Regions from separate parts of the Marinobacterium sp. BA1 genome, predicted to be linked through region 4. Evidence: predicted binding sites of a transcription regulator. Region 4 holds the regulator's gene; each other region holds the start of a gene.
The links. The regulator LexA, encoded in region 4, represses DNA repair genes until DNA is damaged. The targets are predictions, from matches to a motif close to TACTGTNTANNTANACAGTA.
Positions count from the first base shown of each region.

Region 1: the regulator LexA is predicted to act here: its motif matches at 1,460-1,479, upstream of recN (DNA repair protein RecN).
Region 2: the regulator LexA is predicted to act here: its motif matches at 1,987-2,006, upstream of ACAM29_RS06815 (DNA topoisomerase III).
Region 3: the regulator LexA is predicted to act here: its motif matches at 2,081-2,100, upstream of ruvC (crossover junction endodeoxyribonuclease RuvC).

Region 1 covers NZ_BAAFHC010000001.1:2,674,051-2,677,431, forward strand. The annotation lists gene dnaK (molecular chaperone DnaK) at 1-631, opposite strand, end outside; gene grpE (nucleotide exchange factor GrpE) at 734-1,324, opposite strand; gene recN (DNA repair protein RecN) at 1,489-3,156, shown strand; gene fur (ferric iron uptake transcriptional regulator) at 3,177-3,381, opposite strand, start outside.
Region 2 covers NZ_BAAFHC010000001.1:1,384,041-1,387,421, reverse strand. The annotation lists gene wrbA (NAD(P)H:quinone oxidoreductase) at 1-329, opposite strand, end outside; gene ACAM29_RS06825 (glutathione S-transferase family protein) at 348-1,331, opposite strand; gene ACAM29_RS06820 (DoxX family protein) at 1,396-1,842, opposite strand; gene ACAM29_RS06815 (DNA topoisomerase III) at 2,070-3,381, shown strand, end outside.
Region 3 covers NZ_BAAFHC010000001.1:1,302,227-1,305,607, forward strand. The annotation lists gene ruvB (Holliday junction branch migration DNA helicase RuvB) at 1-863, opposite strand, end outside; gene ruvA (Holliday junction branch migration protein RuvA) at 874-1,503, opposite strand; gene ruvC (crossover junction endodeoxyribonuclease RuvC) at 1,527-2,039, opposite strand; gene ACAM29_RS06450 (YebC/PmpR family DNA-binding transcriptional regulator) at 2,169-2,906, opposite strand; gene aspS (aspartate--tRNA ligase) at 2,974-3,381, opposite strand, start outside.
Region 4 covers NZ_BAAFHC010000001.1:757,267-760,647, reverse strand. The annotation lists gene dinG (ATP-dependent DNA helicase DinG) at 1-1,318, opposite strand, end outside; gene lexA (transcriptional repressor LexA) at 1,441-2,049, shown strand; gene ACAM29_RS03695 (SulA-like leucine-rich domain-containing protein) at 2,065-2,472, shown strand; gene ACAM29_RS03690 (DUF6586 family protein) at 2,473-3,000, opposite strand; gene topA (type I DNA topoisomerase) at 3,044-3,381, opposite strand, start outside.

The sequences.
Region 1 (3,381 bases), 1.9 Mb from region 4:
CCACATCGGCAATCTCGATGATGGAAATATCAAACGTACCACCACCGAGGTCGTATACGGCAACGGTCTTGTCGCCCTTGGACTTGTCCATGCCATAAGCCAGCGCAGCCGCTGTCGGCTCGTTGATGATGCGCTTCACTTCCAGACCGGCAATTCGGCCTGCGTCTTTGGTGGCCTGGCGCTGAGAGTCATTGAAGTAGGCCGGTACGGTGATCACTGCTTCAGTGACCGGCTCGCCGAGATAGTCTTCAGCGGTCTTCTTCATCTTTTTCAGCACTTCAGCCGATACCTGCGGCGGAGCCATCTTTTTGCCTTTTACATCAACCCAGGCATCACCGTTGTCGGCCGCAATGATTTTGTAAGGCACCATCTTGATGTCTTTCTGAACCACCTTGTCATCATAGCGGCGGCCAATCAGACGCTTGATGGCATACAGTGTGTTGTCCGGGTTGGTAACGGACTGGCGCTTGGCCGGCTGACCAACCAGTGTTTCGCCGTCATTGGTATAGGCGATAATGGACGGTGTGGTGCGATCACCTTCCGCATTTTCAATCACTTTGGTCTTGTCGCCGTCAAGGATCGCCACGCAGGAGTTGGTGGTGCCCAAGTCGATACCGATAATTCTGCCCATGTCTTACTCCGATCTTTCTGTGACCCATATTGGGTCAAAAACTGTTCAATTAGCCGTTGTGCATCTATATGGGTACGGCAGCGCGTTTTTCAACTCCGGCCTTCAGCCTTTTGCTACCATCACCATAGCGGGACGTACCAGACGGCCATTCAGCAGGTAACCCTTCTGTACCACTGTGACGACCGTGTTAGGCTCAACACCTTCTGCCGGCACCATGGACATCGCCTGGTGGTGCTCCGGATTAAATACTTCACCCTGCGGATTCAGTTGCTCCACATTGAATTTTTCCAGACTGGAGAGGAACAGCCCCAGTGTCATCTCGACACCTTCACGAATCGCTTTGACCTTCTCCTCATCGCCTTGACTGGCTTCAATTGCACGCTCAAGACTATCCACCACCGGCAGCAACTCTGTCGCAAATTTTTCCAGACCAAACTTGTGTGCCTTTTCCACATCCTGCTCGGCACGGCGGCGAATGTTCTGAATTTCGGCCTGCGCACGCGGTTTGAGCTCAACCAGTTCCTTTTTCAAAGCGTCAACCTCAGCGCGGGACTCTTCCAGCTGCTGGATCAGGCTGACTTCCGTCTCTTCGGCAGCACCTGGCTCTACAACTTCACCTTCGGCGACCAGCACTTCAGGTTCGTTTTGAACCGGCTCGACGGCTTCATTCTGATTCTGCTGCTCTTTCGACATCAGGTCTCTCCAACTGACACTTGAGTATTGGCGTTGATGGCATCTATATGGGGCTCTCTCAGATGGATTCAACCGGCAGCAAGATTTTTTTCAGCTGGGGATTGCAGGTATCGATCAAATGGCTTATACAGTAAATACTGTATAAATAACCATGTGTAATTATCATGCTGACCCAACTGACCATTCGCAACTTCGCCATCGTGAGCGACCTTGAAGTCGAGCTGAATCGAGGGATGACCGTCATCAGCGGCGAAACCGGCGCCGGCAAGTCAATCATGCTGGACGCCCTCGGACTCTGCCTGGGTGATCGAGCTGACAGTGACAGTGTCAACAGCGGCTCAGAGCGCGCCGAGCTCACGGCCAGCTTTGATATCCGCACAATCCCACAGGCCAGGCTGTGGCTCAGCGAACACGACCTCGAGGGAGATCCCCAGGAATGCCATTTGCGGCGAGTTGTAACCCGCGAAGGCCGCAGCCGCAGCTATATTAACGGTCGCCCCGCACCACTGGCACTGCTGCGCGAGCTCGGCCAGTACCTGGTTGACATTCACGGCCAGCATGAACATCAACGACTATTGAAGAAGGATCATCATCGGATCCTGCTGGACGAATTCGGCAACCATACCGAGCTGGCTGAAGAAGCACGCCGTCTATACCACAAATGGCGCCGCCAGCATGCCGAGCTGGAGCAACTGACCCAGGTATCGGACGAGCGCAATGCACGCATTCAACTATTGAGCTACCAGGTCGAAGAGCTGGAGCAGCTTGCGCTGACTCAGGGAGAGCTGGAACAGCTCGAGCATGAGCAGCAACTGTTGGAAAATGCCGGCAGCTTGTTGAGTACAGGCCAGCAGCTGCTCAACATCAGTCATGAGGATGACAGCCTCAACTGTCAGTCCATGTTGCACCACTGCCTTCAGTTGCTGCAACAGCTGGGCACGGAAGATTCGTGCCTGCAACAGGCCAGTGAAATGTTTAACAGCGCACTGATACAGGTAGAAGAAGCCGGTCGCGAGGTTCGTCACTTTCTGGAATCGGTCGAAATCAACCCCGAACGCCAGCGGGAGGTAGAGGAACGCCTGACGGCCATCTACGATGTAGCGCGCAAACACCGCTTATTGCCTGAGCAGCTTATTGAGTTCCAGCAATCTCTACAGCAGGAGCTAATGGGCCTGACCCGATCCGACAACGAAATTGAATTACTGGCCGACGAAGTAGAATCGGCCTGGCAGAGCTACCTCAAAACCGCCGCTGAGCTCAGCCTTGCACGGCAACAACAGGCCGAGCACTTGGACCGCTTGGTGGACGCCCAGCTGCATGCCCTTGGCATGCCTGCCGCCCGTTTCAGTGCGTGTCTGACGCCACTGGATACTGAGCGCTACAGTGCTAGCGGCCTTGAAGAGGTCGAGTTCCTGATTAGCACCAACGAGGGCCAGCCAGCCCGTGCACTGGCAAAAGTTGCATCAGGTGGTGAACTGTCCCGAATCAGCCTGGCGATACAGGTGGTTACGGCACAGACATCCAGCACCCCAACACTGGTATTTGATGAAGTCGATGTGGGTATCGGTGGCGCCATTGCTGAAGTGGTCGGTCGGATGCTGCGTGAACTGGGTGAACGGGTGCAGGTTTTGTGTGTAACACACCAACCCCAAGTGGCGGCACAAGGGCATCAGCACCTGTTTGTAAGCAAAAAGGGACAGAAAGGTACATCCCAGACCCGGGTATCAAGGTTGAGCGAGGCCCAAAGGGTAGAAGAAGTTGCCCGCATGCTGGGCGGTGTCGATATTACGCGGACGTCAATGGAGCATGCACGAGAAATGCTGTCAGCCTGAGCGGCTGACAGCAAGGCTGCCTACTTCTTGTCCTCTTCTTCACAACCGCCCTTGCAGACACCGTAAAGATAAAGCGTACGGTCAGTAATGGTAAAGCCAAGCTGGTCCGCAACCTTGTCGAGGATTTCGGATACCTTGGGCTCAGTAAACTCGCGTACTCGACCACACTTTACACAGACCACATGGTCGTGATGCTCGTCGCGCGCCAATTCGAAGACAGAATGC
Region 2 (3,381 bases), 630 kb from region 4:
CTGCCCACCTTGCCGACCAGCGCTCCCTTTGCCCACAGCCCACCGGTCTGGTCAAGGAAGTTGCGCATCTGGCTGGCCATGTTACCGAAGCGGGTCGGCGTGCCGAAGATGATGGCATCATATTGGTCCAGTTCCTTGGGGTCGGCGATGGGAGCCGCCTGATCCAGCTTAACGCCGGCGTTGCGGGCAACCTCTTCCGGCATCAGCTCGGGAACGCGCTTGATGACCACCTCGGTATCCTCAACTGACTGGGCGCCTTCTGCAATGGCCCGGGCCAGGGTTTCAATGTGGCCATAGGATGAATAGTAAAGTACAAGAATTTTGCTCATGATTGCATCTCCTGAGTTTTATTGACTGACAGCTTCACGCTGATGTGGCTGATTAAGGTCCAGAGTCGGGCCGACAGGCACCACACCCGTCGGATTGATGGTGTGATGGCTGCGGTAATAGTGGTGCTTGATGTGTTGCATGTTGACCGTCTCGCTCACACCAGGCCATTGATAAAGCTCACGTACGTATCCCCAGAGATTAGGGTAGTCGACGATCCGTTTCAGGTTGCACTTGAAGTGACCGTGGTAGACGGCATCAAATCGAATCAAGGTCGTGAACAGACGCCAGTCTGCCTCGGTGATCTGGTCGCCCAGTAGATAGCGATGGGTCTCAAGCCGGGTATCCAGTGCGTCCAGGGCTTCAAACAGGGGGTGAACAGCCTGTTCGTAGGCTTCCTGAGTGGTTGCAAACCCCGCCTTGTATACACCGTTGTTGATGCGGTCGTAAATCTCACTGTTCAGCGTGTCGATCTCACTGCGCAGCAGTTGAGGGTAGTAATCCCCTGGGGCGGCACCAATCTCATCAAAGGCGGAGTTCAGGATGCGGATGATCTCCGCTGACTCGTTGTTGACGATGGTCTGACGTTGCTTGTCCCAAAGTACTGGAACGGTGACGCGGCCCGAGTAGTTCGGATCGGCTTTAAGGTAGAGCTCGTAGAGGTAATCCAGCCCATATAGTTCATCTCCGGTTGCACCCGGCTCCGTTGCGAAAGTCCAGCCGTGGTCACCCATGTAGCTGTGTACCACCGAAACCGAGATCATTTTCTCCAGTCCCTTCAGGTGGCGAAAAATCAAGGTGCGATGGGCCCAGGGGCAGGCGAGGGAGACATACAAATGGTAGCGGCCGGGTTCTGCCTGAAAACCGTCTTCGCCGCTGGGGCCAGGCTGGCCGTCGGCAGTAATCCAGTTACGGAACTGTGACTCCGATCGCATGAAGCGACCCTGATTGGATTCGGTGTCATACCACTGGTCAACCCAGCGGCCATCAAGCAGTAAGCCCATGATAATCTCCTGATTGTCAGTGAGGCCGGTTAATTGAATGTCCTGGCTAGATCGACTTCAGAGCCTAGCTCTGACGCTGGTGCAGCATTCGGTCCAGAGACAGGTTGCCACCGCCGCTGATCAGCAGGGAAACAGACATGGCCAGCAGAGACAGAGCAAACTCATAACCGTTGTTTGAGACGAACAGGCCGTGACCAATATGTACGGCGAAAATGGCGACCAGCATGGCAAAGGCCAAAGCTGCTGCTGCCGGGCGTACCAGCAAACCAATTAGAATCGCCAGACCACCGAAGAATTCAGCACTGCCGGCCAGCAGCGCCATCAGATACCCTGGCTCAAGGCCAATGGACGCCATCCACTGACCTGTACCTTCAAGACCGTAACCACCGAAAGCGCCGAACAGTTTCTGTGCGCCGTGTGCCATGAAAATAACACCTGCCGGGACACGCAGTGCCAAGGGAGCAAAACTGTCGGATGTATTCAGCAGGCGTGTGATCAGTGAGGCGTTCATCGTGTTTCTCCACGTGTTTGATGGCTTGAGTTAACTATAGTTGCCATGTGATTGATTAAAAATGGCTAAAATTAGCTCATATTGATCAGATTTATAGATTATTTGGTGGGCTATGCTGTCTCAGATTATGGCTAATATCTGAATAACTGTTTTTATATACAGTCTTTATCGACATGTGTTGTCTGATCTCTTACTCTTGGCATTCCCAAGCCAATGCCCCGAATATCATGAAGCTCTACATCGCCGAAAAACCAAGCCTTGCCCGTGCCATCGCCGCCGTACTGCCCGGGCCTCAGAAGAAAGAGGAGGGGCTGATCCGCTGTGGCGGTGATCAGGTGGTGAGCTGGTGCATCGGCCATCTACTGGAGCAGGCCGAGCCTGATGCCTACGATCCGGCCTACAAACAGTGGCGATTGGAACATCTGCCCATCGTACCCGGTGAATGGCAGTTGAAGCCGCGCAGCGGTGTGGCCAAGCAGGTGGCGGTATTGCGCAAGCTGGTGAAACAGGCGGACCAGATCGTCCATGCCGGTGACCCGGACCGCGAAGGCCAGTTGCTGGTGGATGAAGTGATCGACTTTCTCAAGGTACCGGCTACCAAGCGGTCACAGATGCAGCGCTGTCTGATTTCGGACCTGAACCCCGAGGCGGTGCGCCGTGCCATTGCGCGGCTTAAGCCTAATCAGGACTTTGTACCGCTGTCGGTGTCCGCATTAGCCCGTTCCCGCGCCGACTGGCTGTTCGGTATCAACATGACCCGGGCGCTGACCATCAAGGGTCGCAGTGCCGGCTATGACGGCGTGTTGTCCGTGGGACGGGTACAGACACCGGTGCTGGGGCTGGTGGTACAGCGTGATGCCGAGATTGCCGCCTTTGTGCCCAAGCCCTATTACGAAGTGGATGCTCATCTGCTCACCGAGCGGGGCGAGCGTTTTACCGCCCGCTGGCAACCCAGTGAAGCCTGCGCCCGTTTTCAGGACGAAGAGGGGCGGGTGCTGTCAAAGCCGCTGGCCGAAAACGTGGTGCAGCGCATTACCGGCCAGCCAGGTGTGGTCACCAAGGATGAACGCAAGACCGGCCAGCAGGCAGTGCCGCTGCCCTATAACCTGTCGTCGCTGCAGATCGACTGTGCCAAACGTTTTGGTCTCAATGCCCAGCAGGTGCTGGATGCGGCCCAGGCACTGTATGAAAAACATCAGCTGATCACCTATCCTCGGTCCGACTGCCGTTACCTGCCTGCCGAACACTTTTCCGAAGCGCCTCGTGTCACTCAGGCGATCGCTCGTACCCTGCCGGAGTTGGCGGGAGCGGTACAGAAGGCCGATTTGAGCCTCAGGTCCAAGGCGTGGAACGACAAAAAGGTGGAAGCGCATCATGCGATCATCCCCACCAGCAAGGCGGCGGCTTCGGATCGGTTGAGCCGTGCCGAGCTGCAGGTGTACAGCCAGATCGCCCGTCAGTATCTGATGCAGTTCTACCCGCCCTGTCGCTATGCCGATCGGCGTGTCGAGGTGGAGATTGCCGGTGGCCAGTTTGTGG
Region 3 (3,381 bases), 540 kb from region 4:
GCAAGACTGTCGATCCCCACCGGACCACCACCGAATTTTTCGATCATCGCCAGTAAAAGACGACGGTCCATATGGTCAAAGCCACGCTCATCCACATTCAGCATGTTCAGCGCCAGATCGGCAATATCCTTGGTAATGCGGCCATCACCCTTCACCTCGGCAAAGTCGCGTGCCCGGCGCAACAGTCGGTTGGCGATACGCGGCGTGCCGCGTGATCGTCTTGCCACCTCTCGAGCTCCGTCTTCATCGATATGGGTCCCCGACAACTGCCCCGAGCGCATTACGATACCGGTCAGATCCTGAATCGAGTAGTACTCAAGCCGTTGTACTATCCCAAAACGGTCCCGCAAGGGAGAAGTGAGCAAACCCGCCCGAGTGGTGGCACCCACTAGGGTGAAAGGCGGCAGATCCAGCTTGATTGAACGCGCCGCCGGCCCTTCACCGATCATGATATCCAGTTGGTAGTCTTCCATCGCCGGATAGAGTACTTCTTCAACATTGGGGCTTAGTCGGTGTATTTCGTCAATAAACAGCACGTCACCAGCTTCAAGGTTGGTCAACAAGGCTGCCAGATCACCGGCCTTCTCCAGCACCGGACCGGAAGTGGTGCGGATCTGCGCGCCCATCTCATGAGCGATGATATTGGCCAGTGTAGTTTTACCAAGCCCGGGCGGGCCGAAAATCAGCGTATGATCCAGCGCTTCGTTTCGGTTGCGTGCCGCATGGATAAAGATCTCCATCTGTTCACGTACCACAGGCTGCCCTTCATAATCCTTGAGCAGCTTGGGGCGTATGGCACGATCCTGAACCTCTTCGGCAGGCGCCGCCATGGGCGTAATAAAACGGTCGGCTTCAATTCTCATAGCATTTGTCTCAACCCACCATGGTACGCAGGGCATGGCGTATCAGCGTTTCGGTGACCGCATCTTCTCCCAGTGCCTGTACTGCCTGTTCAATCGCGCGCGTGGCTTGCTGCGGCTTGTAACCCAGTGCGATCAGCGCGCTTTCGGCTTCCGCACGGTGGTCCGCTTCCGGAACCAAAACCGTCTCGGACTGGCTGCCACTGCTCAGTTCCAGCTCGGTCAAGGTCGGTAGCTGCAGCTGACTGAGGCGGTCTTTCATTTCAACAATCAAACGTTCCGCCGTCTTTTTGCCCACTCCCGGCACCCGCACCAGCGCCGTTGTGTCTTCGTTGTGCACACTGCGGATAAAGTCATTGGCACTGATGCCGGACAGTATAGAAAGAGCCAGTTTGGGGCCGACACCGTTCACCTTGATTAATGAGCGGAACAGAAGTTTCTCCTGCTGATCGGCAAAGCCGTACAACAGCTGGGCGTCTTCGCGCACCACAAAGTGGGTGTGCAGTGACACTTCGGCTCCCACTTCCGGCAATTTGTAAAAGGTGTTCATCGAGGCTTCGACCTCGTAGCCCACACCGTTAACATCCAGCAGCATCCAGGGCGGCTGCTTTTCCAGAATTCGACCTCTGAGGTGTCCGATCACGCGCTTTGCATCTCCAAGATAAATCAGTAACGCCAGCGCCCGGCCGTTTTGCCGCGCGCTTGCTGAATTTGCCCCGCACAGGTATGAGCATGGCAGAGCGCGATGGCCAGCGCATCTGCCGCATCCGCCTGGGGCAGCCCCGGCAACTTCAGCAGATGCATCACCATGTGCTGCACCTGCGCCTTGTCGGCACCACCATTGCCTACCACCGATTGTTTGACGCGACGGGCCGCATACTCGGATACCGGCAGCAGGCGGTTGGCACCGGCCACGATCGCCACCCCCCTCGCCTGGCCCAGCTTAAGCGCCGAATCCGCATTGCGCGACATGAACACCTGCTCAATGGCCATTTCCTGAGGCTGATAGCGCTCAATGACTTCAGTCACGCCGGCATACACCTGCTGCAGTCGATCTGCAAGAACGTCACCACTGATGCGGATGCAGCCACTGGCAACGTACTCGGTACGAGGACCCGCCACGCGAATGACACCATAGCCGGTAATTCTTGAGCCGGGATCGATCCCCAATATCAGCATGGACCTGTCTCGAAACTCCAGTAAATGTTTAAGCGGACTATATCTGTATATTTATACACTAAATCAAGGCGTTTTGCTCAAAAAAAACCGGGGTTGCCCCCGGTTTCCATCAGCCATCATGCTGCGCGTTTATTCCATCGCTTCTTCGGGGATTTCGGCATTGTGATACACATTCTGGGTATCATCGAGATCCTCCAGCGCGTCGATCAACTTCAGCGCTTTCTGACCGCTTTCCACATCCAGCTCAACCGTAGTGGACGGAATCATGCCAACCTCGGCATAAACCGGCTCGAACCCAGCATCTACCAGCGACTGTTTCACGTCCATGAACTCCTGCCAAGGCGCAAACACGTCGATGGAGCCGTCTTCGTTGGTGATGACGTCATCAGCCCCCGCTTCCAGCGCCGCTTCCATGATCGCGTCTTCATCAGCGCCTTCACCGAAGCTGATCTGACCTTTTTTCTCAAACAGATAGGCAACCGAACCGTTGGTACCCAGGTTGCCACCCGCCTTGTTGAAGGCAGCCCGCACCTGAGACACGGTACGGTTGACGTTGTCGGTCATGCACTCGACCAGAATGGCCACGCCGTTGGGGCCGTAGCCTTCGTAGGTCAGCTCATCGTAGTTGTCACCCTCGCCACCGCCTGCGCCACGCTGAATCGCCTTTTCGATGGTGTCCTTCTTCATGTTGGCGCCCAGCGCCTTGTCCATTGCCGCACGCAGACGCGGGTTGTCTTCCGGAGTGCCACCACCCTCTTTGGCGGCGACGGTCAACTCACGAATCAGCTTGGTGAAGATCTTGCCGCGCTTGGCGTCCTGAGCCGCCTTGCGGTGCTTGATGTTAGCCCACTTGGAATGACCTGCCATACAACATCCTCAAATATCGGTCGTGTAAACAAATGGGGCGACACTGATGGTCGCCCCGGGTGCGCAATCAGGGAGTTTTGCGCAGCTTGATATTCAGTTCGCGCAGCTGCGCGGCACTCACCTCACCCGGTGCATCGGTCAGCAGACAGGCAGCACTCTGGGTTTTCGGGAAGGCGATCACTTCACGAATTGAAGTGGAACCGGTCATCAGCATCACCAGACGATCAAGACCAAACGCTAGACCACCATGAGGCGGTGCGCCGTGCTTGAGTGCATTCAACAGGAAGCCGAATTTCTCGTCCGCTTCCTCATCGGAGATACCCAGCACCTTGAATACGGCTTTCTGCATGGTCTGATCATGGATACGGATGGAACCGCCACCCAATTCGGTGCCGTTCAGTACCATGTCGTAGGCACGGGAAAGCTTGCCTTCGGGCTCGGCGATCAGTTCTTCCGGGCTGCAGCTCGGCGAAGT
Region 4 (3,381 bases):
CAGGACTCTCGATCCGATTGATCCATCGTGCAGTGGGCGAGCTACCTTCAGGGTCCGGCCGCGCATAGGCATGTGCCAGCCACGCTATCTGCTGCACACGCCCCAACAAACTGCCAATCTGGGGAAACCATCGCTCGGCAACTGCACGGGGGATATCGGCAATACCACCTTCCATCGCCTCCTTGAGCAAATCGACGACCTGCTCAAGATGCTGCTGCGCTCGGTCGGCCGCCTGACCAAGGCTGAAGCAGGGCTCCAGCAGTGGGTCGGGTACCCGCCCTTGTGCAAAGCGATAGCGGTCTTTGACGCTCTCGGCAAACAGTGGCCGCAGCAGCAGCTCAAGCTGCTCAAGCGCAAGCCCCATCTCTTCAAAAGGACGATGCAGTCGCTCTACCGGATCTGCCAATTGCACCGGTGAACCGGTCTCTGTCACCAACTGAGTCAGCTGCTTTTGTGCAGATTTCAGTAATCGACGACTGCCCTCAAGCCTTGCACCAAAAGCAAAGTGACCACTCGCCTTGTCAGCCAGGTGATGTCCTTCATCGAAGATATAGATGGTTTTTTCTGGCTCGGGCAGGATGGCTCCGCCACCAAGCGCAAGATCGGCCAGCACCAGGTCGTGGTTGGCAACAATCACGTCTGCCTCTTCCAACCGGTCACGAGCCCGGTAGAAAGGACAGGCACTGAAATTCAGACAACGGCGGTTGCTGCACTGCATGTGATCACTGGTCAATGGCCGCCAGATGGCATCATCCACTTCATCTGCAAGTGCATCACGATCCCCGTCCCACTGACCTGAGGCATAGCTGTCCATCAACTGCTGATACAGTTGCAGCACATCATCGGGCAGCTTTTCAGCTGCCTCATCTTCATATAACGCCATCTGGCCTAGCAGGCCCTGCTGTTCAAGATGGCCTTCCACCTTGTTCAGGCAAAGGTAACGCCCTCGCCCTTTCGCGAGCCGGTAGCGCATTGGCAGGCCTGTATGCGTTTCAACTTCGGGCAGATCCTTGTTGATGAGCTGTTCCTGCAGCGCCACGGTTGCCGTAGACAGCACCAACCTGCACTCCTGAGCCCGAGCCAAGGGGATGGCCGCCAACAGATAGGCGATCGTCTTGCCGGTACCGGTTCCGGCTTCAACAACACCCACGGCGGGGTGCAGATCATCCGTTTCACTGCGTGGAACAGCAGCCGCTGCAAGGGTTCGCGCCACGGCTGCGATCATCTGCTTCTGTGCCGGTCGTGCAGTCAGGCCACGACTCTTCAGGAAGCGACTGTAGGCCTCCTGGATCTCTTTTTTTTGCGCCTCGCTCAGCACGCTCAATCCTCATCCGATCTGTGTGGCGATTCTAGCAAGATACTGGATATATAAACAGAAAAATGCTTGACCCTGCTCATTCACTGTATAGAATCACAGTAACCGGATAGGGAACAGATGCCATGAAATTGACCAATCGCCAGACTGAAGTACTGGAATGCATTCGCAAACATATCGAAACAACAGGCTACCCGCCCACCCGAGCCGATATTGCACGCGAACTGGGATTCAAGTCAGCCAATGCGGCTGAAGAACACTTGAAGGCACTGGCCCGCAAAGGCGCCATCGAACTGACCAAGGGCACATCAAGAGGCATTCGCTTGCCGGAAGCCGAGCAACCGGATACCGAAGGCCTGCCCGTTATTGGTCAAGTGGCAGCAGGTGAACCCATCCTGGCACAGGAGCATGTCGAGGACCACTGCACCATCTCGGCAGACTTCTTCCGCCCCCGCGCTGACTACCTGCTGCGGGTCAAGGGGATGAGCATGAAAAACATCGGAATCATGGATGGCGACCTGCTCGCCGTACATCAAACCCGAGAGGCCCGGGACGGGCAGGTTGTGGTCGCACGGATCGGCGACGAAGTAACGGTCAAGCGCTTTAAGCGTGATGGCCGCAAAGTCTTTCTTATTGCCGAAAACGAAGACTTCAGCCCGATCGAGGTAGACCTGAGTGAACAGGAACTGATCATCGAAGGACTGGGTGTTGGCGTTATCCGGCAAGGCAACTGACAGAGGTCACTCGCCATGTCTGCAATTCATGCAACAGCAACGAACTCGAACCCTCACAGCAAACGTGAATGCGTTGAAAGCCGGGTCACCGAGATTTTGCTGCATAACAGCTCAGTTTGCCTGCAGCCCTTGCTGCTGCCCATGATCGCAGGCTTGAGTCGTGAAGACCGCTGGCTGGTCCTGATTAACCCGCCACATGATATCACCCGCAAGGCACTGGAGCAGGCCGGCGCCTGTACACGTCACATCCTGGTCTTGAATACCTGCAGTCTCGATCAAACCGAGCTGCTATGCGGACGGGCACTGGCTGCCGGCACATGCCACACAGTCATCGCCTGGTGCAGCGGTGCTGCACCATCGCTCGATCAACTCAATCAGTCAGCAAGCCAGGGGGATGCACTGGGCATTCTGGTGCGGACCTGATTACCACTCCTGCATGCCAGCACGCAGGCGTTCTATCAGTTCACGGAACGCCTGTAACCAAGCCTTGTATTCAGCCAACACATCCTTGTCTTCCGAATGGTCCGGGTTGATCTGCAATACATGAATTTCGGAAATGCTGCTGTCTACCTCGGTTTTTGCCTGGTGGTAGTCTGACGCCTGCCAGCAGGCCTCATAAGCAGACAGCATTTTGTGCAGCCAACTTCCTCTGTCCCGCTCCAACTGTTCAAGCTCAGTTACTTCGGGGGATTCCTGACCAGTTACTTCAAGCTGCTCAGACAGATCAGTGAAGCGATGGATCCGATCCACATCGAGATTGTAGTTTTCTGCAATCTCGCGCAACAGCGCCGAGTATCCACTTGCCATGAAGAACAGGATCGACTCATGATAGGACTCGATTCTGGCATGCTTGCTCCACTGTGAGGCCTCTTCCGCCTGCTCCAGCGCCTTGATATGCAGGCGCGCAAAATTCAGCTTCTGATTGGTACGAACCGCATAGATATCACTCATTACCTGTACTCCATTGAATGCGCCGACGGTCTCGGTCTCACGCTCAGCGCTTACGTCCCTGTTCTTCCTGCCAGCGCCCGTCACGGTAGAACGCTTTCCAGCCGGTTGCCTTGCCCTCAACTTCCGTCATCACATACTGCTCTTTGGTTTTCCGACTGTAACGAATTACTGCCGGATTACCATCAGGGTCTTTCTGCGGCGCATCCATCAGATAGGCGTATTTGGGATCGATCTCATCACGGTGCGGCACCAGCTCAGCCACCAGCGGCGCACGCGTTTCCCGTTTTTTCGGAAACTGACTCGCCGCCAGGAACAGGCCGCTGGCACCATCACGCAGTACGTAGGTATCTTCAACCTTTTCGCACTGCAGTTCCGGCATTG